Regions from separate parts of the Pseudomonas sp. Irchel s3a10 genome, predicted to be linked through region 2. Evidence: riboswitches for the same ligand, from Rfam matches in the RefSeq annotation. Region 2 holds a riboswitch; the other holds the start of a gene.

Region 1 (16,140 bases), on a different contig from region 2:
GGCGTCGCGCTCGGCGGCGAGACGCGCGGCGTCATCGAGCATCAGCAGGTTGGTCAGCCACAGGGTCAGGCAGTCGACCAGCAGGCAACGCTCGGCACTGGCGTTCTCGCGCAGGACGCGGGCCAGTTCCAGCGGCTCTTCGATCAGCGCCCATTCGGCCGGACGCCGGGCGCGGTGATGGGCGACCCGCTCGTTCATTTCGCCGTCCAGCGGTTGGCTGGTGGCGATGTAAGTGACCGCCAGATGGCTGTCGCTGGCGAGTTTTTCCGCGAGGCGACTTTTGCCGGAGCGGGCGCCGCCGAGGATCAGTTGGAGCATGGGGACATCCTGAAAATTATGTGTTGAGGCAAACGACCTCTTCGCGAGCAAGCCCGCTCCCACCCTGGAATGTATTCTCATGTTGGAGCATGGGAACATCCCGAATTATGTGCTGAGACAACCGGCCTCTTCGCGAGCAGGCTCGCCCCCACATGGGAATGCCTTCTCATGTGGGAGCGGGCTTGCTCGCGAAGAGGCCGTAACAGCCAGCCTAAATCCCGCAGAGCTGACGCAGCAGCCCGGTATCCAGATGCTGCTCCACCAGATCCGCCAGCCGCTCGATATCGCGCTCGCGCAAGCCGTGGTAATCCACTTCCTGCACATCGCTCAACCCGGCCCAGCGCAGCAACGCGGCACTGGCTTGCGGTGATTCGAACAAGCCATGCAGATAGGTGCCGAACACCTGCCCGTCCGGACTCTGTGCGCCGTCGCAACGACCGTCATCCAGATGCACCGCCGCATTCTCCAGCGCCGACCCTACCGTCACGCCGGCATGGATTTCATAGCCACTGACCTCGGCGTTTTCCAGCGCCAGACGTCCGCGTACATTGCGCAACTGCTTCTCGGCTTCCAGCGTGGTTTCGAACGCCAGTAAACCCAGACCTGCACTGGAACCCGGCGCGCCTTCCAGGCCCAGCGGATCGTGCACCTGCTCACCGAGCATTTGCAGCCCGCCGCAGATCCCCAGCAACTTGCCGCCATACCGCAAGTGCCGATTGATCGCCGTGTCCCAGCCATTGGCACGCAAATACGCGAGGTCGCTGCGCACGCTTTTCGAGCCGGGCAGGATGATCAGGTCGGCGGCAGGAATCGCCTGCCCCGGGCCGATGAATTGCAGATCGACCTGCGGATGCAGTCGCAGCGGATCGAAGTCCGTGTGGTTGCTGATGCGGGGTAGCACCGGCACCACCACTTTCAGCACTTGCTCGGCCTTGTCGGTCTGACGTTGATCGATGCCGTCCTCGGCCTCCAGATGCAGGTCCATCACGTATGGCAATACGCCGACCACCGGTTTGCCGGTGCGCTGTTCCAGCCAGTCGAGGCCCGGTTGCAGCAAGGCGATGTCACCGCGAAAACGGTTGATGATGAAGCCCTTGACCCGTGCCTGTTCGCTCGGCGACAGCAGCTCCAGCGTGCCGACCAGATGCGCGAAAACGCCGCCGCGATTGATGTCGGCAATCAGCAGCACCGGGCAATCCACCGCTTCGGCAAAGCCCATGTTGGCGATGTCACCGGCACGCAGATTGATCTCGGCCGGCGAGCCGGCGCCTTCGACCATCACCAACGGATACGCCGCGCTCAACCGCTCGTGCGAGGCGAGCACCGCTTGCATGGCGATGGCTTTGTAGTCGTGATAGGCCACCGCGTTCATGCTGGTGACCGCACGGCCATGGATGATCACCTGCGCGCCGGTGTCGCTGTTGGGCTTGAGCAGCACCGGGTTCATGTCGGTGTGCGGTTCGAGATGCGCCGCTTGCGCCTGCACGGCTTGCGCACGGCCGATCTCGCCGCCGTCGGCGGTCACCGCGCTGTTGAGCGCCATGTTCTGCGGTTTGAACGGCACCACCGCCACGCCCTGACGGGTTGCCCAGCGGCACAGCGCCGTCACCAGCGTGCTTTTACCGGCGTCGGACGTGGTGCCTTGAACCATCAAGGTTGTCATTGGTTTTCCTTGGCGAAAGCTTGCAGCGCTTGTTCGAGACGCGCTTCTTCAGCGGCGTTGGCCGGCAGACCAAAACGCAGGCTGCTGTTGTGGGTGAAGATGCGCAGGAGGATGCCGCGTCGGGCCATGAACTCGTGCAGCACAGGCGCGCGCTCGGTGATCAGCCACTGGAACAACGCGCAACCACCGTGGGGTTTGAAGCCGTAGCGCTCCAGCAGCAAAGCCAGACGTTCACTGGCTTCATCGCTGCGAATGCGTTGCCGGGTGTGCGCTTCGGTGTCTTGCAGACAGGCCTGGCCGAGCACCCGCGTCGGCCCGCTGACCGCCCAGGGTCCGACCTGCTCCGCGAGCAATCTGAGCAACTTGCGCTCGGCCAGCACAAAGCCCAGACGCACCCCCGCCAGACCGAAAAACTTGCCGAACGAACGCAACACGATCAGGCCAACTTGATGGGTATGCGACGCCAGACTCAGCTGCGGCGTGTTGTCCATGAATGCTTCATCGACCACCAGCCAGCCGCCGCGCTGGGCCAGCCGCGCGTGCCAGTCGAGCAGCCGCGCCGGGGTCAGGCTCAGGCCGGTGGGATTGTTCGGATTGACCACCACCAGCACGTCGAGGCTGTCGAGAAAGAATTCCACTTCCTGCTCCAGCACTTCGCGCACGATGTAACCGCTGCGGCGCCAGGCTTCGGCGTGCTCGGCATAACACGGCGACAACACACCGACCTTGCCGGCGCGGCGCAAACGCGGCAGCAACTGAATCGCCATCTGCGAACCGGCCACCGGCAGCACCTGCGCGGCGCCGTAGTAATCGCACGCAGCCTGCTCCAGCCCGTCATCGGTTTCCGGCAAGCGTGCCCAGGCGCGCAGCGGAATCTCCGGCACCGCAAACGGCCACGGCGCGAGGCCGCTGGAGAGGTCGAGCCAGTCAGCCTCGGCAATCCCGTAATCGAGTGCAGCCTTGCGCAGCCGGCCACCGTGCTCAAGCATAGAATTCAGCCCCCACGCAGAGAATCAGCAGCCATAACCATACCCCGCGCTGGACCAATTGCCAGCCGCGATCAATCGAATCGGCATCCGCCGGCGGACCTTCACCCAGTTGCGGACGCTCATGCAGTTCGCCGTGATAGATCGCCGGGCCGCCCAGTTCGACATTCAACGCACCGGCACCGGCCGCCATCACCGGACCGGCATTCGGGCTGTCCCATTGCGGCCCTTGGCTGCGCCAGCATTTCCAGGCAAGCCGGGTGTTGCCCAGCAGCGCATAGGTCAGCGCCACCAACCGGGCCGGAATGTAGTTGAGCACGTCGTCGATTTTTGCCGCGCACCAGCCGAAGCGCTCGAAGCGCTCATTGCGATAGCCCCACATCGCGTCGAGCGTATTGCTCAAACGATAGAGCACCACGCCCGGCGCTCCGGCCACGACAAACCAGAACAGCGCGGCGAACACCGCGTCGCTGCCGTTTTCCAGCACCGATTCGGTGGCGGCACGGGCGACCGCGGTGCTGTCCAGTTCGCTGGTCTGGCGACTGACCAGGTAGCCGACACGCTTGCGCGCTTCTTCCAGATCATCAGCGCGCAAGGCGGCGGCTACCGGCGCGACATGCTCACCGAGGCTGCGCATGCCGAGGGCGCAATACAGCGCAAGAATCTCGACGATCCAGCCCACGTAAGGCGCCCAGGAAAACGCGGTGGCGAGCAAGGTCAGCGGCAGCACCGCGATCACCCAGGCGGTGACCCCGTGACTGCGCCAGCCACGCCCGCCCGCATTGAAACGGCGCTCGATGCGCCCGGCAAAATTGCCGAACGCTACCAGCGGATGCCAGCGTTTCGGTTCACCCAGCAGCGCATCCAGCGCGACCGCGGCGACACTCAACAACGCCACACTCATTGACTCACTCCCCAATAATTTTCGTACAGCAACTCATTGAGCGGCCGCGCCTGCGCCCACCCTTCGAGTACCAGCATCGGCGCCGGATAGAATGCCTTGACCGGCCCCAGGCACAACACCGCCAGCGGCTTGGCCCCGGCCGGCAACTGCAGCAGATCGGCCAGTGCCTGCGGTTCGAACAGCGACACCCAGCCCATGCCCAATCCTTCGGCACGGGACGCCAGCCACAGATTCTGAATCGCGCAGGACAGCGAGGCCATGTCCATTTCCGGCAGCGTACGACGGCCGAAAATGTGTTTTTCGCGATCGTCCATCAGCGCCGCGACCAACACTTCGGCGCAATCATTGATGCCTTCGACCTTGAGCTTCATGAACTCGTCGCTACGCTCGCCGAGGGCTTCGGCGGTACGCACGCGTTCTTCTTCGACGAGGTTCCGGATCTGCCCGCGCAAGCCGCGATCGCTGATGCGGATGAAGCGCCATGGCTGCATCAGGCCGACGCTGGGCGCCTGATGCGCGGCTTCGAGCAGGCGGCGCAGCAGCTCCGGCTCGACCGTGCCGCCGGTGAAGTGGCGCATGTCGCGGCGTTCGGCGATGACTTTATAGACCGCTGTGCGCTCGACCTCAGTGAATGCGTTGTTGCTCATGGCCTCTTCGCGAGCAAGCCCGCTCCCACAGGGGTTAGGTGATCCAATGTGGGAGCGGGCTTGCTCGCGAAAGCGGCCTCAAGATCTGGCACAAACAGTGCCGCGATAGCCGCAGGATTCGACGGAAAGTAGAAATGCACGTACGACGCCGTCATCCGCCCTTCCCGATATACCGCCTCGGCTCCGCGCCCGCCATTCGGGCTCAGGCCCCGGGCGATCGGCGTCAGCTCAGTGGTGGTCAGGGAATGGTGATAGGTGTGGCCGCGCAACGAGCCTTCCGGCAGATCCACCGCTTGCAGTGCCAGTGCCGCCAGACGTTTTTGCATTACCGCCTCACCGCGCAGCAGCCCGACCAGTTCGGCGCGGGTGCCGTCGACATCGGTCAACGCGTCGAGCAGGTAGAGCATGCCGCCGCACTCGGCGAGCAACGGCTTGCCGGCGGCGTGGTGCGCACGGATCGCATCGAGCATCGCGGTGTTTTGCGATAACGCGACATGGTGCAATTCCGGATAACCACCGGGCAGATACAGACTGTCGGCCTCGGGCAATTGCGTATCGCGGATCGGCGAGAAGAAACTCAACTCGGCGCCCATCGCCCGTAGCAGGTCGAGACTGGCGCCGTAGGTGAAGGCAAAGGCCTCATCGCGAGCGACGGCGATGCGCACGCCGTCGAGCAGCGGTTCGGCAGGGATCACTTCAGGTGCGGCAAATTCCACGGCCGGTGGCAGCGCTACCTCGCAACTGCTGGCCAAGGCTTCGGCGGCGGCGTCGAGACGCAGGTCGAGATCATTCAGTTCGCTGGCCTGCACCAGACCGAGGTGCCGGCTCGGCAACTCGATCCCGGTCTCGCGGGACAGCGCGCCGTACCAGCGCAGACCTTCGGTGAGGCTGCCTTCGAGCAACTGTGCATGACGCAAGGTGCCGACACGGTTGGCCAGCACGCCGGCGAATGGCAGGTCCGGCTGATACTTCGCCAAACCCAGTGCCAGGGCGCCAAAGGTCTGGGCCATGGCGGTACCGTCGATCACGCCGAGCACCGGCACGCCGAAATGCCGCGCCAGATCAGCGCTCGATGGTGTGCCGTCGAACAGGCCCATCACGCCTTCGATCAGGATCAAATCGGCTTCGGCGGCGGCTTCCCACAACAGACGGCGACTTTCCTGCTCGCCGACCATCCACATGTCCAGTTGATACACCGGCGCACCGCTGGCGCGCTCGAGAATCATTGGGTCGAGGAAGTCCGGGCCGCACTTGAACACGCGCACCTTGCGCCCCTGGTTGCGATGCAAGCGAGCGAGCGCGGCGGTGACGGTGGTCTTGCCCTGACCGGAGGCCGGCGCGGCAATCAGTACCGCCGGGCAGTGACGTGGTTGATTCAAAGTTCGACGCCTTTCTGCGCTTTGATGCCGGCCTGGAAGGCGTGTTTGAGCATGCCCATTTCGGTGACGGTATCGCCCATCTCGATCATTTCCGGCTTGGCCGCGCGACCGGTGACGATCACGTGCTGCATCGGCGGACGCGCCTGCAAGTCGCTGAGCACCTGATCAAGATCGAGGTAGCCGTGCTTGAGGGCGATGTTCAGTTCGTCCAGCACCACCAGGCCGATCGACGGATCGCGCAGCAGTTCGCGGGACACTGCCCACGCGGCTTCGGCGGCGGCGATGTCACGCTGGCGATCTTGGGTTTCCCAAGTGAAACCCTCGCCCATCACGTGAAAACGCACTTGCTCGGGGAAGCGGCGGAAGAACAGTTCTTCGCCGGTGCTGTTGCGACCCTTGATGAACTGCACCACACCGCACTGCATGCCGTGGCCCATGGCGCGGGCGAGCATGCCGAACGCCGAGCTGCTTTTGCCTTTGCCATTGCCGGTCAGCACCAGCACCAGGCCGCACTCGTCAGGCGAATTGGCGATGCGTTCGTCGATCACGGCTTTTTTGCGCTGCATACGCGCCAGATGGCGTTCGTCGCGCTCGGGGGAATCGGTCATTGGGGGAGCTCTCCGTTGAGGCTGGATAACGGCGGGCAGGCACAAGAATAGACGGCAAAAAGCCTGGCATCGCCCACCGTGATGCCGCTGGATGGATCAGGCCGGTCTCCGGGCTCATGAGCGGCGAATCGCCTGGCTGCGCGCCTTCCCGCTTCTGTCGAGGCAGTGGCTCAAGGCGCAGCTTTTACTCATTTACCGTTGCGGGGGCAGCGCCGGGATCGTGATCGTTCTTCGCCTGAAGACAACCCTCACCGGCTTCCCTGTTTCACTCTGTCGACACAGGTCACAGAGCACCTGAAACAAGCCGCGAAGGTTAGAGGGTTGGGGGTGGAGCGTCAATTAAAGAGGGGGCCGGCGGGCGAATAACTGCCGTCGATCAATTAACTGACGCCAATCTTGTGCCACACTGAGACAAGTGATATCAAAGAGCCATGCTTTTGTTTGAAAAAGCACACTACAACAATAAGGATGATGACGATGCAAGGCATGATCATCAGCAACCCGCGCCTGGAATTCCTGCGCCCGATGCTTGAACGCTGGTTTGACTGTATCGACCGCTACAACGCCATTCGCGGCGACAACGACACCCCTTACTGGCATGACGAGAAAGCCAATCTCGGATTGCTCTCCGCTGCGGCATGGATGGCCGAACTGGTAACCCTTTGCGACACCCCCACCCGTAAACAGAATGAGGAAGGCGAACGCAATGCCCGCGCCGACCTGTTCATCGCCGGCGCCGAAGACCGCGCCTACCTCCAGGCCACCCAGCGCTGGCCACGGGTCAACAACCTCAATCTGACCCAGGCCCTGCTGGACATCACCAGCGATGCCAAACGCATCAGCTTCGCCAGCGATCTCAAACTCGGCTGCCTGTTCGTCGCCCCGCAAAAGGCCCAGCACAGCGCCAGCCCCGAAGAACTGCAGGACATGGTCGACGACCTGCAAAAGGAACACTGCTGCGCGGTGGCCTGGTATTTCCCCTACGCCTACCGCAAGTTGCGCAGCGAAGCGGGCAACTATCACCCGGGCGTCGCCGTGCTGTTCAAAGAGGCCCGCGGTTGAGCGGTTGAACCATCGGGTGCGCAAGCTCCTCTATGATTAGGCAAGCATTCATAGGGAAGATCAGTAATGCGCAGAACCCAACTCGCTCTCGTCATCGCCCTCGCCGGAGGGCTCGCCGCCTGCGGTGAATCCTCCAGCCTGCAAGTTTCTGACGGCACCGGTCCGTCACCGAAGCTGCCTGAACCAAACAAAACCCTGATCCCGACGGTGAACATCGCCCCGGCGGTCGGCTGGCCTGCGGGCGGCAAACCGACTGCTGCGGCCGGTACGCAAGTCGCGGCATTCGCCGAAGGCCTCGATCACCCGCGCTGGCTCTACGTGCTGCCCAACGGTGACGTGCTGGTGGCGGAAACCAACGCCCCGCCCAAACCGGATGACAGCAGCGGTATTCGCGGCTGGGTGATGAAGAAAGTCATGGGCAAGGCCGGCGCTGGTGTGCCGAGCCCGAATCGCATCACCCTGCTGCGCGATGCCGACCACGACGGCGTGGCCGAGACCCGCACGGTGTTTCTGCAGAATCTCAACTCGCCGTTTGGCATGACCCTGGTCGGCAACGATTTGTACGTCGCCGACACCGATCGCCTGCTGCGCTTTCCCTACGAGCAAGGCGCGACCGAGATCAAGACGCAGCCGATCAAAGTCACCGACCTGCCGGGCGGCACCCTGAACCATCACTGGACCAAGAACGTCATCGCCAGCAAGGACGGCAACAAGCTGTACGTCACCGTCGGCTCGAACAGCAACGTCGGCGAGAATGGTCTGGATAAAGAAGAAGGACGTGCGGCGATCTGGGAAGTGGATCGCGCCACCGGCAACCACCGGATCTTCGCCTCGGGCATTCGCAACCCCAACGGCCTGGCGTGGGAACCCACCACAGGCGCGCTGTGGACAGCAGTCAACGAACGTGACGAGATCGGCAGCGATCTGGTGCCGGACTACATCACCTCGGTCAAGGACGGTGGCTTCTATGGCTGGCCATTCAGCTACTACGGTCAGCACGTGGATGTGCGGGTGAAGCCGCAGAATCTGGATCTGGTGGCCAAGGCTATCGCCCCGGACTACGCCGTCGGCCCGCATACCGCCTCGCTGGGCCTGACCTTCGCTGAAGGCAACAGCCTGCCGGCGCAGTTCAAGGAGGGCGCGTTCATCGGCCAGCACGGCTCGTGGAACCGTAAACCGCACAGTGGCTATAAAGTGATTTTCGTACCATTCGCCGCCGGCAAGCCGAATGGAGCACCGGTGGATGTGCTCACCGGTTTCCTCGACAAGGACGAGAACGCGCTGGGTCGCCCGGTAGGCGTGGTGATCGACCAGCAAGGTGGTTTGCTGGTAGCAGATGATGTGGGGAACAAGGTTTGGCGAGTGTCGTCGGCCAAGTAACTTTTGCCTGACCTGAAACAACTGTAGGAGTGAGCCTGCTCGCGATGACGGTGCCACATTCAACATCAGTGTTGATTGATCAACCGCTATCGCGAGCAGGCTCACTCCTACATTGGATTGTGAGCTTTTTGAACTACGGGTTATGCGCCAGATGCTCCGGCTGCAACACCCGCTTGGCACTCAGATACGCCTTCTGCCAGTACGCCTTCGACAGGCTGTCCAGCTTCACCGTGCCGCCGGTTGCCGGCGCATGCACGAAGCGCCCTTCCCCAACGTAAATCCCCGCATGGCTGACCTGCGAGCCGCCATTGGTAGCGAAGAAGATCAGGTCGCCGGTCTGCAAACCCTCTTTGCCGACATTCGGCGCCTGCATCACGATCATCTCGCGCGTCGAACGCGGCAAGCTGATGCCGGCAGCATCACGGTAGACGAAACCGATCAGACCACTGCAATCGAACCCGGAGTCCGGTGTGTTGCCGCCCCAACGATAAGGCGTGCCGACCAGCCCCAGCGCGCGAAACAGCACGTCTTCAGCAGCCGGCGAAAAAGCCTGGGAAGGCCCGAACACCACCGGAGCGCGTACGACGGGCGCAGGCGGCGGAGTGCGGCTGGCGCAGGCGCTGAGCAGCGCTGCGAAGAAGATCAACGTGAGGCGGGCCGACATCGTCATAAGCAGAACATCCTGATCTGGCTGCGGCTTTCTCTGCCGAATGGACAGAAACAAAACCGCCTGCGCAGCACGCAGGCGGTTTGCCATCAATATAGATACAGGATTCTAGCGGCTACGCGGCAAACTTCAAGTAAGACTTTAACTTCACCTTGTAAAGTCTAGGTCTACTCCCTTGCCGGGCACCGTTTTTGTCGCCACGAACGTGGCGACAACGGGGAATTACTTGCGAGCAGTGACCACGGTCGGTGCCATCGCGAGGGCGCGCTTGGCTTCGATGAAGGTCTTGCTCCAGTAGCTGTCACCCAGGCTGTCGATGCGAACACCGCCGCTGCGACGACTGCTGGAATGGATGAACTGGTTGTCACCCAGGTAGATCCCGGCGTGGCTTACACGACCGCGACGACCATTGGTGGCGAAGAACAGCAGATCGCCCGGCTCAAGGTTGCCGCGCGAGACCAGAGGCGCATCAACGTTGATCATTTCGCGGGTGGAGCGCGGCAGATTCATGCCGGCTTCTTCGCGGAACAGATAACCGATGAAACCGCTGCAGTCGAAACCGGCTTCAGAGGTACCGCCGAAACGGTAACGGGTACCGATCAGGGACATGCCGCGTTCGAGGATGCTGTCGGCCAGAACCGGGAGCTCGTACGGCTTCTTGTTGAAGTCCGAGAGTTCTTTTTCGGTGTCCAGCTCTTCCTGGTAAATAACGGAAGACTGGGCAGTGGCAGAATTTTTAACCTGTTGAGGCTGCTCTTGAACTGGAGAATGAGCAGCGCAACCGAACAACAGGGTGACGAGTGCGAGAGGCACGAGGGGTGCGAAGCGCTTTAGCATGGGCACGACCGTGGCTGAAGTTGTAAAGAAGCCGAGACTATGCCCGCTATCGGCCTCATTTGCAAATTCAATCGATCCTTTTGTGACTTCCCGGTTTCTCGTTTACATCTAAGCGCTTAAGCCCATTTGAGTCGATACGCGGTCCGCGCGCAGTGCGGAAAAGCGGATTTTCTGACGCCTGAAATATGTCGAAACGCGGTCAAAGCCGCGAATTTCAAGGGCTGGCTACCAGCCGAGGGTTTCTTTCAGGAACGGGATCGTCAGCTTGCGTTGCGCCTGCAGCGAGGCCTGATCCAGCTGTTCGAGCAAGTCGAACAATGCACTCATGCTGCGGGTGCCGCGAGTCAGAATAAAGTGTCCGACTTCATCGGTCAGGTGCAGGCCGCGACGCGACGCGCGCAATTGCAGAGCACGCAATTTGTCTTCATCGGAGAGCGGACGCATCTGGAAAATCAGCGCCAGGGTCAGGCGCGATTTGAGGTCAGCCAGTTTCACCGGCAGTTCGCGTGGCGAAGTTGAAGCAGCAATCAGCAAGCGTCGTCCGCTGTCACGCAGGCGGTTGAACAGATGAAACATCGCCTCTTCCCAGTCCGGCTTGCCGGCAATCACCTGCAAGTCATCCAGGCAGACCAGTTCGTACTGTTCAAGGTTGTCGAGGATCTCGATGCCGCGATCCATCAACTCTGCCAGCGGCAGATACACCGCCGGTTCACCCATCTGTTCGAAACGCAGACACGCGGCCTGCAACAGATGCGTACGCCCTACCCCATGCTTGCCCCACAGGTAGATCAGGCTTTCGGTCCAGCCGGCGTCGGCTTCGCATAGGCGCTCGACATAGCCGAGTGCAGCGGCATTGGCGCCTGGGTAGTAGTTGATGAAGGTGGCGTCGTCACGCAGACGCACACCTAGGGGCAGCTGAATCGGTTTCATGCTGACTGAACAGTTCTCAAGGAACCGTTAGTGGCCTCTGTGTAAAGTTTGCGAAGTTTATACCCGTGAAGCTGAGCGCACAATGCGACAGACCCCAAGCAAAATCAAAGGTTTGCGTTAACACGCTGGTTTTATGACAGTTTCTCTGACGCGGATCGAACCACCCCGCCGCAAAACACGGGCCAACCCGGCACAATGCCGGGCCGCCCTGCGATCGGTTTACAACTCAGGCTCATCTGCCCCGCTGTAGATATCCGAGTCCTTGTAAAGATCGTGCACATGACGCACCAGCACCATGATCACCGCCGCCACCGGCAGTGCCAGCAGGACACCGGTAAAACCGAACAGCTCGCCCCCGGCCAGGATCGCGAAAATTACCGCTACCGGATGCAGGCCGATCCGGTCGCCGACCAGCAGCGGCGTCAACACCATGCCTTCCAGCGCCTGCCCGACCATGAACACCGCGACAATCCCGATCATCGGATACAGATCGCCACCGAACTGGAACAACCCGGCAATCAGTGCCGCGCCAATCCCGATCACGAACCCCATGTACGGCACGATGGCCGCCAGACCTGCGATCAGGCCGATCAACAGCCCCAGCTCCAGACCAACAATCATCAGGCCCGCGGCGTAGATCACGCCCAGCGCCAGCATCACCAGCAACTGCCCGCGCACGAACGCGCCAAGCACCTCGTGGCACTCACCGGCGAGCGAGACGATGGTTTCTTCACGATCACGCGGCAGCAAGCTGCGGATCTTGGCCATCATCACGTCCCAGTCGCGCAGCAGGTAAAAACTCACCACCGGGATCAGCACCAGGTTCGCCAGCCAGCCGATCAGTGCCAGACTCGATGCCGTCGCCTGACTCAGCACCACACCGACGATGTCAGTGGTCTGCCCCATGTGTTCGCTGATCGCCGCCTTGACTTTGTCGAACTTCCAGAAACCGTCAGACAAACCCAATTTCGACTGCGCCCACGGCACCGCCGTGTGTTGCAACCAGTCGAGCATTTGCGGGGCCAGCTCGTACAAGCGCAGCAACTGCTTGGCGAGCATCGGCACCAGCACCAGCATCAGTGCCGTGACGATCAGGGTGAACAAGGCAAACACTGCGATCACGCCCCAAGTGCGCGACAGGCCCAGCCGTTCCAGGCGATCCACCAGCGGATCGAACAGATACGCCAGCAGCAGCGCCACCAGAAACGGCGTGAGGATCGGGTGCAGCAACCACACAAACGCGCAAAGCAGGACTACCCCACCGAGCCAGAACCAACGCCGCGTATCGGCCATGTACCACTCCTACTGCTTCTATATAAGGAAAGACTTACCAGCGAAACCGCAATGACGGTGCAGCCGGTGTCGGAGCCGGAGCCGCAACGGGCGCTACTCCCGCCACCGCAGGCTGCGGCGCGGCCACCGGGGCCGGCGGTTCGGCCGGCAACTCCTGCAACTTGGCCAGCGACAACTGCGCACGCAACTGATCGGCACTGCCGTTGACCCGATACACGATGCGATCACCATCGACACTTTGCAGACGCACACCGAACGGTTCGAGTAACCGCAGCAGCGCGGCGTAATGTTCCAGATTCATGCCCTGCACTTCCAGGGTCTGTTGGCCCGAAGCGCCAGGCCTGGCGACAAAGCGCGGCGCCAGACGCTCGGCCACCGCCAGCATCACCGCATCGGCCACGCTAGCCTGATCGGTTCCCTGCACACTGCCGGCCTCTTTCTGATCGCCCAGCCACAGACGCCACTTGGCCTGCCACTGCCCACCCTCTTCGTGCGCATGCACCGCCAACAAGGCATCCGCGCCGTAACGCTCCGAAGCGCCGCGCAATGGCGCGGGATCGCTGCCATCCAGCACTGGCGCGGTGGCCACCAGTTGCTCGCTCAGATCCGCCAGCGGCAAACGCAGCGGCAAGCCGCGATGCTGAGCCGCAGACCGCAGTGGTGCAGCCGCTGCCTGACCGTCGCCGACCAGACTCGAGCCTTCAGTCGAATCGTTCAGCCACCAGCTCAGAATCGACGGCCGACTCGCCCCCCACAACGACAGCCCTGCCCGGCGCAGCGCCTGCTCGGTGGTGGCCGGATCGAAATCGACCTTGAGCACCTCCGGCGGCCCGGCATCGAAACCGAACTGACTGATGATCTGCTGCGGATCCTTGCGAATCGCCGCCAGCCCGGGATTTTGCGGCGCCTTGGGGTCACCGGTCAGGCGCAACACCAGCGTATCGACCGCCGCCTGCGTGGCGCGCTCACGCTCTTCCGGCGCCTGGCTGCTGACTGGCTGGCGCACTTGATAGAGACCTTTGAGGTTTTCGGCATGACTCGCCAGGCTGACCAACGACAAACAACCCACAACCAACAATTTACAAAAACGCATGGAAAATTCCCGTCGACAGGAGCGGCTGGAACAGGCCGCGTGAACCGGTTTAGCAAGGCTATGACAATCTGCCATCGCAAAACATTCACACGGTAGCGGTAAGTTTTTGCACAGTGATAACGATAGACGGTTAATCGGCACACCTTATACAGGCAGCCACCCGGCACAATTGCAAAAAATTTCCGCTGATTATGCCCCTGCCCGTCGGCGCGAGGATGGCCGCTGCCCCTCAAGCCTGATAAAATCGCGCGCCTTCGCAGACCGGCAACAGCCGGGCGCCCCGAAATTCGCGTGAGGCTATCGCCCCACCGCTTTTGGCGTTCCCGCTGAACTCGGTCGTTACCCCTGAATCCCCTCCCCTAAAGGCCTGGATCATGAGCAAGCAACCCTCCCTGAGCTACAAGGACGCCGGTGTAGACATCGACGCCGGTGAAGCATTGGTCGAACGCATCAAGAGCGTCGCCAAGCGCACTGCGCGCCCGGAAGTCATGGGCGGCCTGGGCGGTTTCGGCGCCCTCTGCGAAATCCCGGCCGGCTACAAGCAGCCTGTGCTGGTTTCCGGCACCGACGGCGTTGGCACCAAGCTGCGTCTGGCGCTGAACCTGAACAAGCACGACAGCATCGGCATCGACCTGGTTGCCATGTGCGTCAACGACCTGGTCGTTTGCGGTGCCGAGCCACTGTTCTTCCTCGACTACTACGCCACCGGCAAACTGAATGTCGACACCGCTGCCCAGGTGGTAACCGGCATCGGCGCCGGCTGCGAACTGTCCGGTTGCTCGCTGGTTGGCGGCGAAACCGCTGAAATGCCTGGCATGTACGAAGGCGAAGACTACGATCTGGCTGGTTTCTGCGTCGGCGTGGTGGAAAAAGCCGAAATCATCGACGGCTCGAAAGTCGCCACCGGTGACGCACTGATCGCCCTGCCATCGTCCGGCCCGCACTCCAACGGCTACTCGCTGATCCGCAAGATCATCGAAGTGTCCGGCGCCGACATCGAAAACATCCAGCTCGACGGCAAACCGCTGACCGACCTGCTGATGGCCCCGACCCGCATCTACGTGAAGCCGCTGCTCAAGCTGATCAAAGACACCGGCGCAGTCAAAGCCATGGCCCACATCACCGGTGGCGGCCTGCTGGACAACATCCCGCGCGTTCTGCCAAAAGGCGCTCAGGCCGTGGTTGACGTGGCCAGCTGGACTCGCCCGGCGGTGTTCGACTGGCTGCAGGAGAAAGGCAACGTCGACGAGACCGAAATGCACCGAGTACTGAACTGCGGCGTGGGCATGGTCATCTGCGTGGCTCAGGAGCACGTTGAAGTGGCCTTGAAAACCCTGCGTGACGCCGGCGAACAGCCTTGGGTCATCGGTCAGATCGCTGCCGCTGCCGAAGGCGCTGCTCAGGTTGATCTGCAGAACCTTAAGGCTCATTAATGTCCGCAACCTGTGATGTCGTGGTGCTGCTGTCCGGCACCGGCAGTAACTTGCAGGCTCTGATCGACAGCACGCGGACCGGCGACAGCCCGGTCCGCATCGCTGCGGTGATTTCCAACCGTGCCGACGCCTACGGCCTGCAACGCGCCAGTGACGCGGGTATCGCCACCCGCTCGCTGGATCACAAGGCTTTCGAAGGTCGCGAGGCCTTCGATGCAGCCCTGATCGAACTGATCGACGAATTCAAACCGAAACTCGTGGTGCTGGCCGGCTTCATGCGCATTCTCAGCGCTGACTTCGTGCGTCACTACCAGGGTCGGCTGCTCAATATCCACCCGTCGCTGCTGCCCAAATACAAAGGGTTACACACTCATCAGCGCGCGCTGGAGGCCGGCGACGCGGAACACGGCTGCTCCGTGCACTTCGTCACCGAGGAACTCGATGGTGGACCACTGGTCGTACAAGCAGTAATACCGGTAGAGTTGCACGACACGCCGCAGACACTTGCGCAGCGAGTGCATGTCCAGGAACACTTGATCTACCCGATGGCGGTACGCTGGTTTGGCGAAGGCCGACTGGTACTCGGTGAACAAGGTGCATTACTGGACGGCCAGCTACTCGCGGCCAGCGGCCACTTGATTCGACACTAGGAGATTTTATGCGTCGCGCCCTGCTCTTCGCTTGCGCTTTGCTCACCCTGCCCTTCGCGCAGGCGGCAGACCTTCAACCGTTCTCCGCCAGCTACACCGCCGACTGGAAGCAGCTGCCCATGAGCGGCACTGCCGAACGCAGCCTGACCAAGGAAGCCAACGGCGTCTGGAAACTCAGCTTCAAGGCGTCGATGATGATCGCCAGCCTGACTGAAGAAAGCACACTGACGCTGGACAAGGACACCCTGCTGCCACAGTCCTATCACTTCGAACGTGGTGGTCTGGGCAAA
Region 2 (16,140 bases):
ACCCAAAAGGCTTTGCCCCGGCGTACGGCACTTCGCTTAGGCTCAGTGTTCCCTCGCTACGGTGTCCATCCGGGGGCATCGCCTCCGGTTTGCTTCGCTGCACCTCCTCTCGATGTATGCGGCTTCGCCGCATGGCGCTGCGCGCCTTCCCCCTTATGGACACCTACGCTCGGCCTGCCGAAGGGGCAAAAGATCAAAAGCCACATCAAGAGCCAAAGCCAAAGCAGGTCAAAAGATCGCAGCCTTCGGCAGCTCCTACATGGGATTGGGTGTGTTCAGTTGGAGTTTGGTTGGCTGGCAGGCCGCCTTCGCGAGCAAGCTCGCTCCCACAGTTGGAATGAGTGTGTTCCGTTGGAAATTGGTCGGCTGTCAGGCCGCCTTCGCGAGCAAGCCCGCTCCCACAGTTGGAATGGGTGTGTTCAGTTGGAAATTGGTCGGCTGTCGGGCCGCCATCGCCAGCAGGCTGAAAGCGTGCACCCCATGCGGCGAAGCCGCCCCACTCAACACGATGAGCGTTAGCTCGAGTACCGCTTTTGATCTCAGGGCCCGTCGGCAGGCTGAGTGGAGGGATTTATCCGGGGGTGGGAGCGCAGCGACCGTTTGGCGCAGCCAAACACAGCGAGAGGAGGTGCAGCGAAGCAAACCGTAGGCGCTGCCCCCCGGATGAATCCCGCAGCGAAGGAACCCGAGCCTAGGCGAGGGCCGAACGTCAGGGCATAGACCTTTTGGTTACTTTTGGGGCGTTTGCCAAAAGTGACCCGCCGTAAGGGCGGAACCCTAAGTGGCCGTTACCGCAGCAACGGATATACCCCCATACCCATCCAATTGACTCAAATCCCCAACCCATGCTCTCCTACACAACTTGTTACGGGTGCCCTTCACAGGGTGAAACGGGAAACCGGTGAATCATGTGCTTTACTCAAAGCCATGTCAGTCCGGTGCTGCCCCCGCAACGGTAAGCGAGCGAAGCGTCAAATCCACTGTGCCATTACGGCATGGGAAGGTGACGCTTGCAGGTCGGCCAGACGCCAACCCCTCGTGAGCCCGGAGACCGGCCCGCAACACACAGTGCGCATTTTGCGTCACTGAACATAACAAACCCGCGGTGGGCGGGCGCTGTTCGAACCTCTGCGTGCCCGACCCGCAGGGGTTTTCATGCGCTCTGTTGACCCGCTGACACTCCAAAGGGAAGCGCCATGTCGATCATCAGCAGCACCGGCAGCAACACCGACAAAATCTCCAGCACCAGCACATTGAGCCAACGCCTGACCGCCGCGATTTTCGCGTCGATCCTGGGTGCCGGCCTCGTTTACTTCGCCGGTTTCTCGCACATCGAAGCGGTGCACAACGCCGCTCACGATACCCGCCACAGCGCCGCGTTCCCGTGCCACTGAGACCTGCCGACATGATCAAGCGTATCGCGCAAACCGCAGGTTTCACCGGCCTGCTGGCCGCCCTGCTGCTGACATTGCTGCAAAGCTTCTGGGTCTCGCCGCTGATTCTGCAGGCCGAAACCTTCGAGAAATCCGAACCTGTGGCCGTTCACGAACACGCCGCCGGCACCGCCGCTCACACCCATGACGCCGAAGCCTGGGAGCCGGAAGATGGCTGGCAACGTGTGGTCTCGACCACCGGCGGCAATCTGGTGGTGGCAGTCGGTTTCGCCCTGATGCTCGCCGGCCTGTACACCTTGCGTGCACCGTCCAAAACCTCGCAAGGCCTGCTCTGGGGCCTGGCCGGCTACGCGACCTTCGTCCTTGCGCCGACCCTGGGCCTGCCGCCTGAACTGCCGGGCACCGCTGCAGCCGATCTGGCTTCGCGGCAAACCTGGTGGATCGGCACCGCTGCCTCCACTGCTGTTGGCCTGGCGTTGATTGTGTTCAGCCGCCACTGGCTGATGAAGTTGCTGGGCGTGGCGATCCTCGCCGTGCCGCACGTGATCGGCGCTCCGCAACCGGAAGTGCATTCGATGCTCGCTCCGGAAGCGCTGGAAACCCAGTTCAAAATCGCTTCGCAGTTGACCAACGTGGCGTTCTGGCTGGCCCTGGGCCTGATCAGCGCCTGGTTGTTCCGCCGCAAAAGCGATGGTCAGTACCACGCATGACCGATGACCGCGCAGCGCCGACCTTTGTGGTCGGCCTGGGCTGCCAGCGCGGCTGCCCGGTCAGCACGCTGCGCGCGTTACTCGATCAGGCGTTGCAGGCGCATCGCATCGAGCTGGAAGCGGTCAAGGCCCTGGCCAGCATCGATCTCAAACGCGATGAACCCGGTTTGCAGGAACTGGCCAGCCAGTTGGCGCTGCCGCTGTTGTATTTCAGCAGCGAAGAATTGGCCAGTTACCAGCAGCGACTCAGCCACCATTCTCAAATTGCCTATGAGCGCACCGGTTGCTACGGCGTGGCGGAAAGTGCCGCGCTGGCCCTTGCCGAGCAGTTGATTCAGGCACCGGCAAAACTGCTGATTTCCCGGCAGAAATACGCTCAGGCGACACTGGCATTGGCCGGCGCTGCGTAAAATCCCGATAATCCCCCTGTTTGATCATGAGCAATCTTCATCTGAAGCGTTGCCCTGCCCCGTTTTTCACAGGATTTCTTCATGACCGTCTACTTCATCGGCGCCGGCCCCGGCGACCCGGAACTGATCACCGTCAAAGGCCAGCGGTTGATCCGCAGCTGCCCGGTGATCATCTACGCAGGCTCGCTGGTGCCGGCCGCGGTGCTGGAGGGGCATCAGGCCGAAACCGTGGTCAACAGCGCCGAACTGCATCTGGAGCAGATCATTGAATTGATCACAACCGCCCATGCCAATGACCAGGACGTGGCGCGGGTGCATTCGGGTGATCCGAGCCTGTATGGCGCGATTGGCGAGCAGATTCGTTATTTGCGTGAGTTGCAGATTCCGTTCGAAATCATCCCCGGCGTCACCGCCACCGCAGCGTGTGCGGCGTTGCTTGGCGCGGAACTGACATTGCCGGACGTGTCGCAAAGCGTGATTCTGACCCGTTATGCGGACAAGACCGCGATGCCGGCGGGTGAGGAACTGAGCAGTCTGGCGCAGCATGGCGCGACCATGGCGATTCATCTGGGGGTCAATCATTTGCAGAAGATCATCGCTGAACTGCTGCCGCATTACGGCGCGGATTGCCCGATTGCGGTGATTCACCGGGCGACATGGCCGGATCAGGACTGGGTAGTGGGGACGCTGGAGGATATTGCCGAGAAGGTTGCGGCCAAAGGGTTTCGGCGTACAGCGTTGATTCTGGTGGGTCGGGTGTTGGGCAGTGAGGTGTTTAGCGAGTCGTCGCTGTATCGCGCGGGGCATGCGCACCTCTACAGACCCTGAAAGCCAAAAGATCGCAGCCTTCGGCAGCTCCTACATTGGAATGTGTATCCCTGTAGGAGCTGCCGAAGGCTGCGATCTTTTGCTTCACCCATAAAAAAACGGCGCTCACGGGGCGCCGTTTTTCATGTCCGCAGCGAACGCCTTAGTAGTAGGCATTTTCTTTCTGCGTGTGGTCGGTCACGTCGCGCACACCTTTGAGCTCTGGAATGCGCTCAAGCAAGGTGCGCTCGATGCCTTCCTTCAAGGTCACGTCGGCCTGGCCGCAGCCCTGACAACCACCACCGAACTGCAACACGGCGATGCCGTCCTCGACCACATCGATCAGGCTGACCTGACCGCCGTGGCTGGCCAGCCCCGGGTTGATTTCGGTTTGCAGGTAGTAGTTGATGCGCTCGTTGACCGGGCTGTCGGCATTGACCATCGGCACTTTGGCGTTTGGCGCCTTGATGGTCAGCTGGCCGCCCATGCGGTCGGTGGCGTAATCGACGACGGCGTCGTCAAGGAACGCTTCGCTGAACGAATCGATATAGGCGGTGAAGCTTTTCAGCCCCAGCGCGGTATCTTCAGGTTTTTCTTCGCCCGGCTTGCAATAGGCAATGCAGGTTTCGGCGTACTGGGTGCCAGGCTGGGTGATGAAGACGCGGATGCCGATGCCCGGGGTGTTCTGCTTGGAGAGCAGATCGGCCAGGTAATCGTGGGCGGCGTCGGTAATGGTAATAGCGGTCATGGAAACTCCTCGCAGGCTTGGGCGCAGTTTACGCCAATCATTGCGCCGGACAAAGTCCTAGTATTTTTGTCGGGAAAGATTCTCGACAGGTGCGCGCATCGGTTCGCCATCGATCCGCGCTTTAAGCCACTGATAGCTGCGCTTTTCCACCCATTCGTAGCTCAACCATGACCCCACGCCAATGGCCAGCGCACAGACGATGAACATCAGATACGGATTGATCCCGTAGTGCCGCGCGATAAAACCGCCAACCGACAGTACCAGCACGTGCATCAGATACACCGAATAGGAACAGTCACCCAGCCATTTCATCACCCAGTTACGCTCGACGTAGCGCTCCAGCGCCATGCAGGCCATCACCAGCACCGCACTCGGCACACCCCAGTTCAACAGCCTTGGCGCCGGTGCCAGGTGATAGATCGCCAACAACGCGGCGCCCATCGCCAACAGCGGCAGCCACAGGCCGGCGCCAATCCAGCCCCGGCGGTAGAGCACGCCGATGCCGATCCCCAGCAAGAACTCGTAGACGATATCGGAACGGTAAAACTCGTTGAGCCAGCCGAACGCCTGACATGCTGAAAACAGCAACGCGGCGACCACCAGCAAGCGCACCTGCCAGCGGAACACCAGCGCACACGCAAACAACACATAGAAGAGCATTTCGTAATTGAGCGTCCAGCCGACATTCAGCGTCGGATAGATCCCATAGCCGCCGGGGTTTTGTGCAGGGATGAATAACAGCGACGCGAGGAAATGCGCCCAATCCACCGTCTGATCCGGCAACAGCGGCTGGGCGAAGACCACCAACAACGCCATCAACAGCGTGTACAGCCAGTACGCGGGGACAATCCGCGACAGCCGATACAGCAGGAATTGCCCCGGCCGCAGAATCTTGTCCTCGGTGGACAGGAAAATCACCAGACCGCTGATGACAAAGAAAATATCGACGCCGACCGCGCCTTTGTCGATGAAGAACTGCCCGACCGGGCCGCGGGCCTTGAAGTCGAAGAAAATCTGCATGAAGTGGTGGCAGACCACCGTCCACGCGGCAAGCGCCCGCAGGGCCTGCACTGAAATCAACATTGGAGGGGCTCCCGTACACAACTCTCAAAACCACCACCGACCCCTTGTAGGAGTGAGCCTGCTCGCGATGACGGCATGTCAGGCGACAACCATTCTGAATGGACTGACGCCTTCGCGAGCAAGCCCGCTCCCACAGGGGATTTGTGAGTTACCTGAAGCTGTGACAGTCGGCCTGTATTAAACGATCAAAGATTCTCGTAGCGGTTGATGTCCAGCACGCCCTCTTCCACCGGGTCAGTTTCGTGGAGGTATTGGCTCAGGTCGTGGAAATAGAACCAGAATTGCGGATGACTGCGACGGATCCCCCAGCGTTCGACGATTTTCTCGAAACGATCGGCATCCTTGGCATTCTCCATGGCATCGACAAATTCCGATACTTGCTCGGCCGGAATGTTGAAGATGAAGTTCGGATAGCTGCTGAGCACGCCCGGGTAAATGGTCAAGGTGTCCAGCCCTGGCTGATAGCGCAGCGACTCGCCCAACAGGAACGCTACGTTGCTGTGCGCGCGATTGCGCAGCAGGCTGTACACCTCGCGTTTGCCGCTGCGGGTTTCGATGCGCAGCATGGTCGCTTCCGGTAATTGGTCGATGACCTTCAAACCGGCGGCCGGGCGCGAAGTCAGACGGCTCAACGCCTGCTCGGCATTTTGCAGGGCCGGGTCGATATTCGGCCGCGAGCAATAGGCGCCGTCACAGCGGTTGATCGGATCCGGCCGCGCATTGAGGTCGCCATAACGCCCCAGCAACTGCATGGCGAAGTCGAATTTCGGGTCTTTCTCATCGAGTTTCAGTGCGGTCGGCTTGTCGTCGTCGATGGCTTCGTAATCGAGCCACATCTTGAACTGGCCGCTGCTCTGATACCAATCGTTGAGGTAGCCCTCGCGGGAATCGGCCGGCATCAGGCGCAGGAAGTTCTGCTCGGCACCGTTGCGGATCAGGTCGAAATACAGGCGGGTCTGCGCCTGATGGGAGACGTTGCCGAATACATCGAAGTTGACCGCCAACTGGTAATAGGTGCGCTCCAGCAGCGGATAGTCGAACAGCCACATGGTCTGTGGCACTTCGCCGATCAGGCCTTTGGTCACCGACGCACTGTCGAAGTGGCGGAAAATGCTCAGCAGCGCGTTGTCGTTACCGGCCCACAAGGTTGACCAGCTCGGGGCCGGCAGTTCGGCGTAGCTGTCACGGCGCAGGGCTTCGTATTCGTTGCGCTTGTTGCGGTAGTTGTGCCACAGACTGAGGACACTGCCGACGTCATCGTTCTGCCCCGGCATTGCCAACAACGGCGTGGCCTGGCCGCGATAGTTGGGATCGGTGATGTACAGATCGTGTTCCGGAGCCTGGAACAGCGCCCAGAAGTTATCGCGGATCACATCCGTCGCAATCTGCCCACGGCACACCGGCCCGCGAATAAAGGTGCGGACGAAGTATTCGGCGTTGTCGAGCATGAACTGATAACGCGCCTGCGCCGGAATCGCCTCGAACGTGGCGAACGGGTTGGCCCGGCTCTGCGGGCCGTAACCCGGCAATGCATTGACCTGCCAGTTGCCGCTGTAGAACAGGCTCTTGACCCGCGCCATCTTCGCCGCGCTCAGCGGATAGGTGATGTGGGTCTTGTGCACGATCACCCCTTGCACCGGCCACAAGCGGTAATACACCTGAGTACCCGGATCGTCATTCGGGCGACGGGTGGCGATCAGGTCGATCGGCTGGCCGGTTGGCGTGCGCGAACGCACCCACTGGAAGTAGTGCCCCGGTTCGCCGTCCTTGAAATAGAGGTGCGCAAGGTACCAGTGTTCGAACAGCCAGCGCCCGACCAGACTCTGCCGCGCGCCCGGCGCATTGAGCAGGTTTTCCCACTGGACGATTTGCAGCGCTTCTTTGGCGCTCGGCGCCAGCCCCTGCTCGTCGATCGGCGCACCGGACGCCAGCCAGCGCTGCAGGGTCTGGTATTGCTGATCGGTCAGCCCGGTCACCGCCAGCGGCATGCCTTCTTTCGGGTGGGCGCCGGCATAGCCGTCAAACTCGGCGGGCATCGCGCACATGTTTTCCCGTTGCAGGCCGAGGACCATGTCTTCCGGCAACTTGGCGTTGGGGGTCAGCGGAGTTTTGTGCCCCAGTTCGAGCATCCGCGCCATCAGCGCCGCCTGGCTGCCCTGGGCATCGAGTACCGAATAAAAGCCTTTCTGCTGCCAGGCACGTTTGCCGAAGGCGTCGTAGAACAGCCGCGTGGTCGGCGCCGCCTGGGTGCGTTCGCCGTCGTAGACCGGCATCTTGCTCGCGCCCCGCCCTGCGCCTTCACCGCTGCCCAGATTGAGCTGGCACGCCGAGTCATAGCAGGCGTGGCAGGCCACACACTTCTCGGTGAAGATTGGCTGGATATCACGCGTATATGAAATAGAAGGTGAGATCGCGGGTTCCTGCGCAATGGCGCCCCAGCTTAAAAACAGCAAGAAAATGCTGATGACGCGGTACGACATGCCCATGATCCCGATCGTGAAAAAAACGCCCGCGATTCTACAGTATGACGCTCGTACAAACATGAACGATATTCATGCAAAAGCAGCACGTGCTCCAAAAGCGCACAGGTTTGTTATGATCCCGCCCCTTCGTCATGGTCTTTTCGAGTAGTCCCAATGTCCGATCGCAGCGTCCGCCTTCAAGCTCTCAAGCAAGCCCTCAAAGAGCGCATCCTGATTCTCGACGGCGGCATGGGCACGATGATCCAGAGCTACAAGCTCGAAGAGCAGGATTATCGCGGCAAACGCTTCGCTGACTGGCCGAGTGACGTCAAGGGCAACAACGACCTGCTGGTGATCACTCGTCCCGACGTGATCGGTGGCATCGAAAAGGCTTATCTGGATGCCGGCGCCGACATTCTGGAAACCAACACCTTCAACGCCACACGCATTTCCATGGCCGATTACGGCATGGAAGAGCTGGCGTACGAATTAAACGTAGAAGGCGCGCGACTGGCGCGCAAGGTGGCCGACGCCAAGACCGCCGAGAACCCGGACAAGCCGCGTTTCGTCGCCGGCGTGCTCGGCCCGACCAGCCGCACCTGCTCGCTGTCGCCTGACGTGAACAACCCCGGCTACCGCAACGTCACTTTCGATGAACTGGTGGAGAACTACACCGAGGCCACCAAAGGCCTGATCGAAGGCGGCGTCGATCTGATCCTGATCGAAACCATCTTCGACACGCTCAACGCCAAAGCCGCGATCTTCGCCGTGCAAGGGGTGTTCGAAGAGCTGCACATCGAACTGCCGATCATGATTTCCGGGACCATCACCGATGCGTCCGGCCGCACCCTGTCGGGCCAGACCACCGAAGCATTCTGGAACTCGGTGGCCCACGCCAAGCCAATCTCGGTCGGCCTCAACTGCGCGCTCGGCGCCAGTGAGCTGCGTCCATACCTGGAAGAGCTGTCGAACAAGGCCAGCACTCACGTTTCCGCGCACCCGAACGCCGGTTTGCCGAACGAGTTCGGCGAGTACGACGAACTGCCGGCGCAAACCGCCAAGGTCATCGAAGAATTCGCCCAGAGCGGTTTCCTCAATATCGTCGGCGGTTGCTGCGGCACCACCCCGGGCCACATCGAAGCCATCGCCAAAGCCGTCGCCGGTTACGCACCGCGGCAGATTCCGGATATTCCCAAGGCCTGCCGCCTGTCCGGTCTGGAGCCGTTCACCATTGATCGCAGCTCTCTGTTCGTCAACGTCGGCGAGCGCACCAACATCACCGGTTCCGCCAAGTTCGCCCGTCTGATCCGTGAAGACAACTACACCGAAGCCCTGGAAGTCGCCCTGCAGCAGGTCGAGGCCGGCGCGCAGGTGATCGACATCAACATGGACGAAGGCATGCTCGATTCGAAGAAGGCCATGGTGACCTTCCTCAATCTGATCGCCGGTGAACCGGACATCTCCCGCGTGCCGATCATGATCGACTCCTCGAAATGGGAAGTGATCGAAGCCGGCCTGAAGTGCATTCAGGGCAAGGGCATCGTCAACTCGATCAGCATGAAAGAAGGCGTTGAGCAGTTCATCCATCACGCCAAGCTGTGCAAACGCTACGGCGCGGCGGTGGTGGTGATGGCGTTCGACGAAGCCGGCCAGGCCGACACCGAAGCGCGCAAGAAAGAAATCTGCAAACGCTCCTACGACATTCTGGTCAACGAAGTCGGCTTCCCGCCGGAAGACATCATCTTCGACCCGAACATCTTCGCCGTGGCCACCGGTATCGAAGAACACAACAACTACGCTGTGGACTTCATCAACGCCTGTGCCTACATCCGCGACGAGCTGCCGTATGCGCTGAGTTCCGGCGGCGTGTCCAACGTGTCGTTCTCGTTCCGGGGCAACAACCCGGTGCGTGAAGCGATTCACTCGGTGTTCCTGCTGTATGCGATCCGAGCCGGCCTGACTATGGGCATCGTCAACGCCGGTCAGCTGGAAATCTACGACCAGATCCCGCAGGAGCTGCGCGACGCCGTCGAAGACGTGATCCTCAACCGCACACCGGAAGGCACCGACGCCCTCCTCGCCATCGCCGACAAGTACAAGGGCGACGGCAGCGTCAAGGAAGCCGAGACCGAAGAGTGGCGCAGCTGGGACGTCAACAAGCGTCTGGAGCATGCGCTGGTCAAGGGCATCACCACCCACATCGTCGAAGACACCGAAGAGTCGCGCCAGTCGTTCGCCCGGCCGATCGAAGTCATCGAAGGCCCGCTGATGTCCGGCATGAACATCGTCGGCGACCTGTTCGGCGCCGGCAAAATGTTCCTGCCGCAGGTGGTGAAATCCGCCCGCGTAATGAAGCAGGCCGTGGCGCATTTGATCCCGTTCATCGAACTGGAAAAAGGCGACAAGCCGGAAGCCAAGGGCAAGATCCTGATGGCCACGGTAAAAGGTGACGTACACGACATCGGCAAGAACATCGTCGGCGTGGTGCTGGGTTGCAACGGCTATGACATCGTCGACCTCGGCGTGATGGTTCCGGCGGAGAAAATCCTCCAGGTCGCCAAGGAAGAAAAGTGCGACATCATCGGCCTGTCTGGCCTGATCACCCCGTCGCTGGACGAGATGGTCCACGTTGCCCGCGAAATGCAGCGTCAGGATTTCCATCTGCCGCTGATGATCGGTGGCGCGACCACGTCCAAGGCGCACACCGCCGTGAAAATCGAGCCGAAGTACAGCAACGATGCCGTGGTCTACGTCACCGACGCCTCGCGCGCGGTGGGCGTGGCGACGCAGTTGCTGTCCAAGGAACTCAAGGCCGGTTTCGTCGAGAAAACCCGTCTGGAATACGTCGATGTACGTGAGCGCACCGCCAACCGCAGCGCCCGAACCGAACGCCTGAGCTACGCGGCGGCGATCGCCAAGAAGCCGCAGTTCGACTGGGCCAGCTACACGCCGGTCAAACCGACCTTCACCGGCACCCGCGTGCTGGACAACATCGACCTCAACGTACTGGCCCAGTACATCGACTGGACGCCGTTCTTCATCTCCTGGGACCTGGCCGGCAAATTCCCGCGCATCCTCGAAGACGAAGTGGTCGGTGAAGCCGCCACCGCGCTGTACAAGGACGCGCGCGAGATGCTCACCAAGCTGATCGACGAGAAACTGATCAGCGCCCGTGCAGTGTTCGGTTTCTGGCCGGCCAATCAGGTGCATGACGACGACATCGAACTGTACGGCGATGACGGCAAGCCCATGGCGCGCCTGCATCACCTGCGTCAGCAGATCATCAAGACCGACGGCAAGCCGAATTTCTCGCTGGCCGACTTCGTTGCACCGAAAGACAGCGAAGTGACCGACTACGTCGGTGGTTTCATCACCACCGCCGGCATCGGCGCCGAAGAAGTCGCCAAGGCCTATCAGGACGCTGGCGACGATTACAACTCGATCATGGTCAAGGCACTGGCCGACCGTCTGGCCGAGGCCTGCGCGGAATGGTTGCACCAGCAAGTGCGCAAAGAGCACTGGGGTTACGCCAAGGATGAGGCGCTGGACAACGACGCGCTGATCAAAGAGCAGTACTCCGGTATCCGTCCGGCACCGGGTTATCCGGCCTGCCCGGATCACACCGAGAAGGCCACGCTGTTCACCCTGCTCGATCCTGAAGCCAGCGAAATGCGCGCGGGCCGCAGCGGCGTATTCCTCACTGAACACTACGCGATGTTCCCGGCAGCGGCGGTCAGCGGCTGGTACTTCGCCCATCCGCAGGCGCAATACTTTGCCGTGGGCAAGGTCGACAAGGATCAGGTGCAGAGCTACACCTCGCGCAAAGGTCAGGAGCTGAGCGTGACCGAGCGCTGGCTGGCGCCGAACCTCGGTTACGACGAATGACCGCAACGGTCAGCCCCCGGGCCTGCCGGGGACTGACCATTCACCGGGTTTACGCGCCTGACAATTGCCCGGAGGTTCCGGGCAATTGTGCGTTGCCGGCAGACAAACCGATCCGTTCAATCTCCTGACGCGACAATTCGATGAGCCTGGCATTTCGCGCAGCCGCCTGATCGAACAGCCTGCTCAGATACAGCGGATCGTCAGCACTCAGACCTTCGTCCTCGCCCTCCTCCAGCAACTGCGTTTCATCCATTTGCCTGAACGCTTCAGGCTGTTGCTCCTTGAGATAATCCAGCCAGAAATCGCGCTGAATCAGGTCCTCCAGAAATCTCTCGGAGCGTTCCGCGCTGACCACCTCGGCCCGCGCATTGACCAACTGCTGCGGGGTGACACCGGAGACAAATTTCATGTTTTTCGGCTGCCCGGGCAACTCCAGTCCATCGTCCCAACCCCCGGTCAGACCGATCCGGTAACCGAGGCGTACTTCGGCCTCGTCGAAGCCGCTGCGAGCAGCCGCCGCTTTTGCCAGCTCATCGACCTTGTCCAGCCGAAACAGCTGCCGCGACAGCGACAACAAGGCCTCGCCGCGGACTCCCGGGCGGCCCGCCGGCAAATCGAGCAAGGCGTTGTAAGTGAAGACCTTGCCCTCCAGACCACTGAACGTAAGGATGCGCCCGTCCACGCAAGTCCCGTGTGTGGCCGAGCCGGCGAAAATCACCTCGCGCAGCTCACTGTTGGCGGCCGCCGCTTCCATGACCATCCACACCCGTCGGGTCAGATCGGCGTTGGCCACGCGGAACTCCTGGGTGTCCTGCAACCGGTCAAGCAAATGGAAGAATGCCGCGCTATCCGGTTCGGCAGCGAGTTGATCCCAGAGTTTGTCGCGTACGGACGCCTGCTCCGCCGGCAAATTCACCAGCCACGGCGCCTTCTGTTGCGCATGGGCCTGTTCGCCTGGGAGGGTTTCGTCGGACTCGATGCTGTCGGTGGTTTCACTGAGCCCGCCGGCAACGTCGTCAGCCATTTCCTCCAGATCGGAACTGGAAAAACCGAGCACTCGCAGGCGATTACCCGCAGCCTGATAGGTTCTGAGCCTTTCAAGCGACTCCTCCGACAGGTTGTAGTTGTCAGTCAGGTCGGTACCGTCCATCAGCTCATCGTGCTGACCGTCCAGCGCCTGTTCGGGAATGGCGGTGATGTCGTTGCGACTGAGGTTGAGTGTCCGCAGGTGCTGCGCATCCAGCGTCCCGGCCGGCCATTCGGCCAGGTTGTTGTTGCGCAGATCCAGACTTTGCAAATGCTCGAAGTAGCTGGCGTCGAACGCCTCGAGATGGTTGTAGCTCAGGTCCAGCGTTTGCAAATGCTGCAGACCGGACAGCGCGTCATACAGCGGCTCGGTGTCAGTGAAGTTGTTGCTGGCAAGCTCGAGTCGCTCGAGCTGCGGCATTTGCCGGACGCCATCAGGCAGCGCGGTGAGTTCATTGCCACTGAGGGTCAGATCGCGCAGGTGAGTGAAGGATTTGAGAAAGCCGTTGCTGCCTTCGGCCGTCACTCGTGTGCCTGTCAGGTTCAAACTGCTGACATGCCCGAAGTCCTCGGGCAGCGGCGGAAGATCACCCAATTGCAGGCCGTTGAGATCCAGAACCGCATCGCCCCCGACAGTCGATAACCTTGCGCGCCAGCACGTCAGAATGCGCCACGCCGCCAGGCTGCGCGATTGCGAGGAGATGACCCAGTCAACGCCACGGGTTTCCCGGGTATACAGCCAGCCATTGAGTCGGCGAACGAGGGTTTCAAAGGTCTGGCTCCAGCCCGCGATCCGCTCGCCGATCTGCACATCGGTCGCACCCTCGGTACGCAGCGCCTCGATCACCTGCATGGCTTGTTCATCGGTAAGGGCCGGCTGCACTCGCTGCAGGTTCTGGCGCATCCGTGTCAGCCCGGTACTGACAGGTGCCTGCGTCAGCGGCAGCAACTGGCGGGCCACTGACAAACCGTTCTCCGCCGGCGGAAAAGTCGCCGGCACCGGCTGCCGGGCAAACGCATCCAGCGCGCCGGCAGGCAGGCCGAGGGTGTGCTCGAGCCGCAGTTGCCCCAGACGCAATTCAGCCGACGCCGCTGCGGTCAGCGGCGCACCGGTCAGGTTGATATTGAGCAGTGCAGTGCTCTCGAGTACGGCAGGCGGCAACGTGCTGATACGGGTATCGCGCAGATCCAGCCACCACAGTTGCGGCAGACCTTCGGCCCCTGTCGGCCACTGTTGCAGGTGCGTTGCCTGCAGGTCGAGGGCCTTTAAACGTTGCAGGCTGTCGACGTTCAGTTCGTTCAGCGGATTGTTCCGCAGATTCAGCTGTTCGAGCGCAGGCAGTTCACTCAATCCGCTCTCCAGGCCTGAAGCGTCGGTCAACTGATTGTCGGCCAGATCCAGGTGCACCAGGCGCGAAAGGCTCTGCGACTCGATCGGCCATTCGTGCAAGGCATTGTCACTCAGATCAAGGGTTCGCACTTCGCTGAACGCACTGAGGAAACCGCGCATCTGCGCGGCCGCAACGCGCTGGCCGTTGAGCAGCAGCGTGCGTACATGCGCAAATGCGTCAGCGGGTAACGCCGGCAGGTCGCTGAGCATCAGCCCCGACAAGTCCAGAGTCGAAGCGCTGATGGTCGCGCCATAGCGCTTGAACATGCCCTTGCGCCAACTGGTTTTCAGGACATGGGCCAGGTTTGATCGCGCGACAAGTTCGCGCAGCGATTCTGCCGATACCACCACGCGCTGCTGCCACTGATTGAGTTGGCTATCCAGCGCGGCATATTGATCGCTCAAGGCATTGATGGCGGTGAAACGCTGCTGCTCATCCGGCCATTGCTCGAAGAAACGATTGAACACCCCCTCGGGCGATTGATTCACGCCCTCGCCCAGGCGCCGCAACTCGCCGCGGCAATAATCCCTGACCATCGTCTCTCGATCGATCAGGTGTTCCGGATGGGTCTTGACGTATTCGTACACGCCGGTGAAGTTTTCCCGGGAGAATCTTGACCAGTCCAGCGACAGTCCCGACCAGAGTTTTTCATGGCCCTGCAGCAGTGCTGCCGGCACGGTGCTGATCCCCGTGTCTCTGAGGTTCAGACGTTCCAGGGCCGGTAACTCCAGCACCCCCGCAGGCCAGTCGAACAATGAGTAGGCGACGATTTCCAGTGTGCGCAGATTACGCATGCCGCTGACATCGAAGGCCAGCGGCTGATAGCTCGAGGTGCTGACGCTCAATGCTTCAAGACGGGTCAGTTGAGCCAGGCGTGCCGGCATGTCAGCGGCAAAGGGCATTGCACTGTAGAGCGTCAGATCAGTGAATTCCGGCATGTTCTGCAACGCCACCGGCACGTTGGTAAATGTTTCAGCGGTGGCATTGATGCGCAGCGCCTTGAGTCTGGGGAAACTGCCCAACAGTTCATCGACGTTGGCATCGGTGATGCACCGCCCCCTGACTCGCAGATCGCGCACATGCGAGAAGTCCGCCGTCAGCACCGGCAACGGGTCATCGCAGATCAGATCGAGGCGTGCCGCACTCACGTGACTATCGGCCAGCGGCGAATTGCGCCAGCTCTGCTTGAGGCTGCGCACCACGCTGGATCGGCCGCCGATCATCGACTCCAGCGTCGACTCAGGGACCGGCACACCTTCCCATTGCGCCAGCGACGATTCGAGTTCCTGCCATTCACGCAGGCGCCTTTGCAACAGCTCGTAGATCTGCGCGTCAGTCCGGCCGGTTGCCAGTTGTCTGAGGATGAACCCGCCCGCTTGCTGATCGGTAAGCGCCGGGTACACGTCCTGCACGCGCGTCACCAGCAACGGGTTGACGCCTTCGCCGCGACCGCTGGCGTAATAACCGAGCCCGTGCTGGCGTACCCGCACCGGCGCCTTGAAGAGTTTCTTGTGGCCATGGCGTCTGCTCGCCAGTCGAGCCAGTTCGGCACGGTGTCGGGCCACATACCGGATCAGTGCCCGACGCAGTCCGGCGCTACGCGCAACCTGGGTAAAACCCAGGGCCTGTCGCGACTGGTCGGGCAAGGCATGGAGGATTGAGGCAAAAAAGTTGTCGCCGTGACGCGGAACACTGTTGAGCTCTTCGCCGCGCTCGTTGTACGCCTGATAGACCGGCCCGCGCTTGACCAGATACTTGGTTTGGCCGGCACTTTCGCTGCCGACACTGTCAATCAACGGCCCGTCGAGGCTACCTTCGCGCACCTCAAGACGCACTTCGTCCGACCAGCCCGGCAGTCGTTCCAGGGCGCGCAAGGCCAGCCATTGGCTTTCGCTGCCACCCGAATTCTCCATGTGCAGGCCGGCGACCGCGTGGTTGAAGCGGCGTTGCCGGGCAAATTCACGGGAGATCTCCAGCAGCCGCAACGGCACCCGCTTACCGCTTTGCAGGCGCGCCAGCTCCTCGGCGTTCGCCTCCAGCAGCACGCGGATTGCCGCCGAGCTGCCCAACCCCGGTGTCGCGGCTTGTAGCCTGGCGATTCGCCGATCGTTCAACGCGGGTTCGTCATAGAGCCTGTCGAACATCGCCGGTTGCCGGGTGCGCAGGTAGTCGGCGATCTGTTTGCGCAGTTCCAGCGGCCGGGATTCGACCACACGCGCCGGCT

What was found. A riboswitch is a leader RNA that binds a small molecule or an ion and turns the genes downstream of it on or off. The one in region 2 is predicted to bind cobalamin.
Region 1: it holds a riboswitch for cobalamin, as region 2 does, so the genes downstream of both, cobO (cob(I)yrinic acid a,c-diamide adenosyltransferase) here and CKW11_RS02720 (CbtB domain-containing protein) in region 2, are expected to answer to the same signal.

What each region holds. Positions count from the first base shown of each region.
Region 1 is NZ_FYDR01000008.1:181,540-197,679, reverse strand. Features, by position in the region: gene cobU (bifunctional adenosylcobinamide kinase/adenosylcobinamide-phosphate guanylyltransferase) at 1-318, opposite strand, end outside; gene CKW11_RS22430 (cobyric acid synthase) at 530-1,981, opposite strand; gene cobD (threonine-phosphate decarboxylase CobD) at 1,978-2,970, opposite strand; gene cbiB (adenosylcobinamide-phosphate synthase CbiB) at 2,963-3,871, opposite strand; gene bluB (5,6-dimethylbenzimidazole synthase) at 3,868-4,518, opposite strand; gene CKW11_RS22410 (cobyrinate a,c-diamide synthase) at 4,515-5,897, opposite strand; gene cobO (cob(I)yrinic acid a,c-diamide adenosyltransferase) at 5,894-6,505, opposite strand; cobalamin riboswitch at 6,587-6,818, opposite strand; gene CKW11_RS22400 (hypothetical protein) at 6,983-7,567, shown strand; gene CKW11_RS22395 (sorbosone dehydrogenase family protein) at 7,634-8,947, shown strand; gene CKW11_RS22390 (C40 family peptidase) at 9,081-9,617, opposite strand; gene CKW11_RS22385 (C40 family peptidase) at 9,837-10,451, opposite strand; gene hda (DnaA regulatory inactivator Hda) at 10,677-11,381, opposite strand; gene CKW11_RS22375 (AI-2E family transporter) at 11,601-12,674, opposite strand; gene CKW11_RS22370 (DUF2066 domain-containing protein) at 12,709-13,767, opposite strand; gene purM (phosphoribosylformylglycinamidine cyclo-ligase) at 14,142-15,200, shown strand; gene purN (phosphoribosylglycinamide formyltransferase) at 15,200-15,850, shown strand; gene CKW11_RS22355 (DUF3108 domain-containing protein) at 15,859-16,140, shown strand, end outside.
Region 2 is NZ_FYDR01000001.1:603,157-619,296, forward strand. Features, by position in the region: cobalamin riboswitch at 853-1,075, shown strand; gene CKW11_RS02720 (CbtB domain-containing protein) at 1,197-1,394, shown strand; gene CKW11_RS02725 (CbtA family protein) at 1,406-2,104, shown strand; gene CKW11_RS02730 (cobalamin biosynthesis protein) at 2,101-2,514, shown strand; gene cobM (precorrin-4 C(11)-methyltransferase) at 2,596-3,342, shown strand; gene nfuA (Fe-S biogenesis protein NfuA) at 3,485-4,069, opposite strand; gene CKW11_RS02745 (acyltransferase) at 4,127-5,152, opposite strand; gene CKW11_RS02750 (fatty acid cis/trans isomerase) at 5,338-7,632, opposite strand; gene metH (methionine synthase) at 7,789-11,499, shown strand; gene CKW11_RS02760 (NEL-type E3 ubiquitin ligase domain-containing protein) at 11,549-16,140, opposite strand, start outside.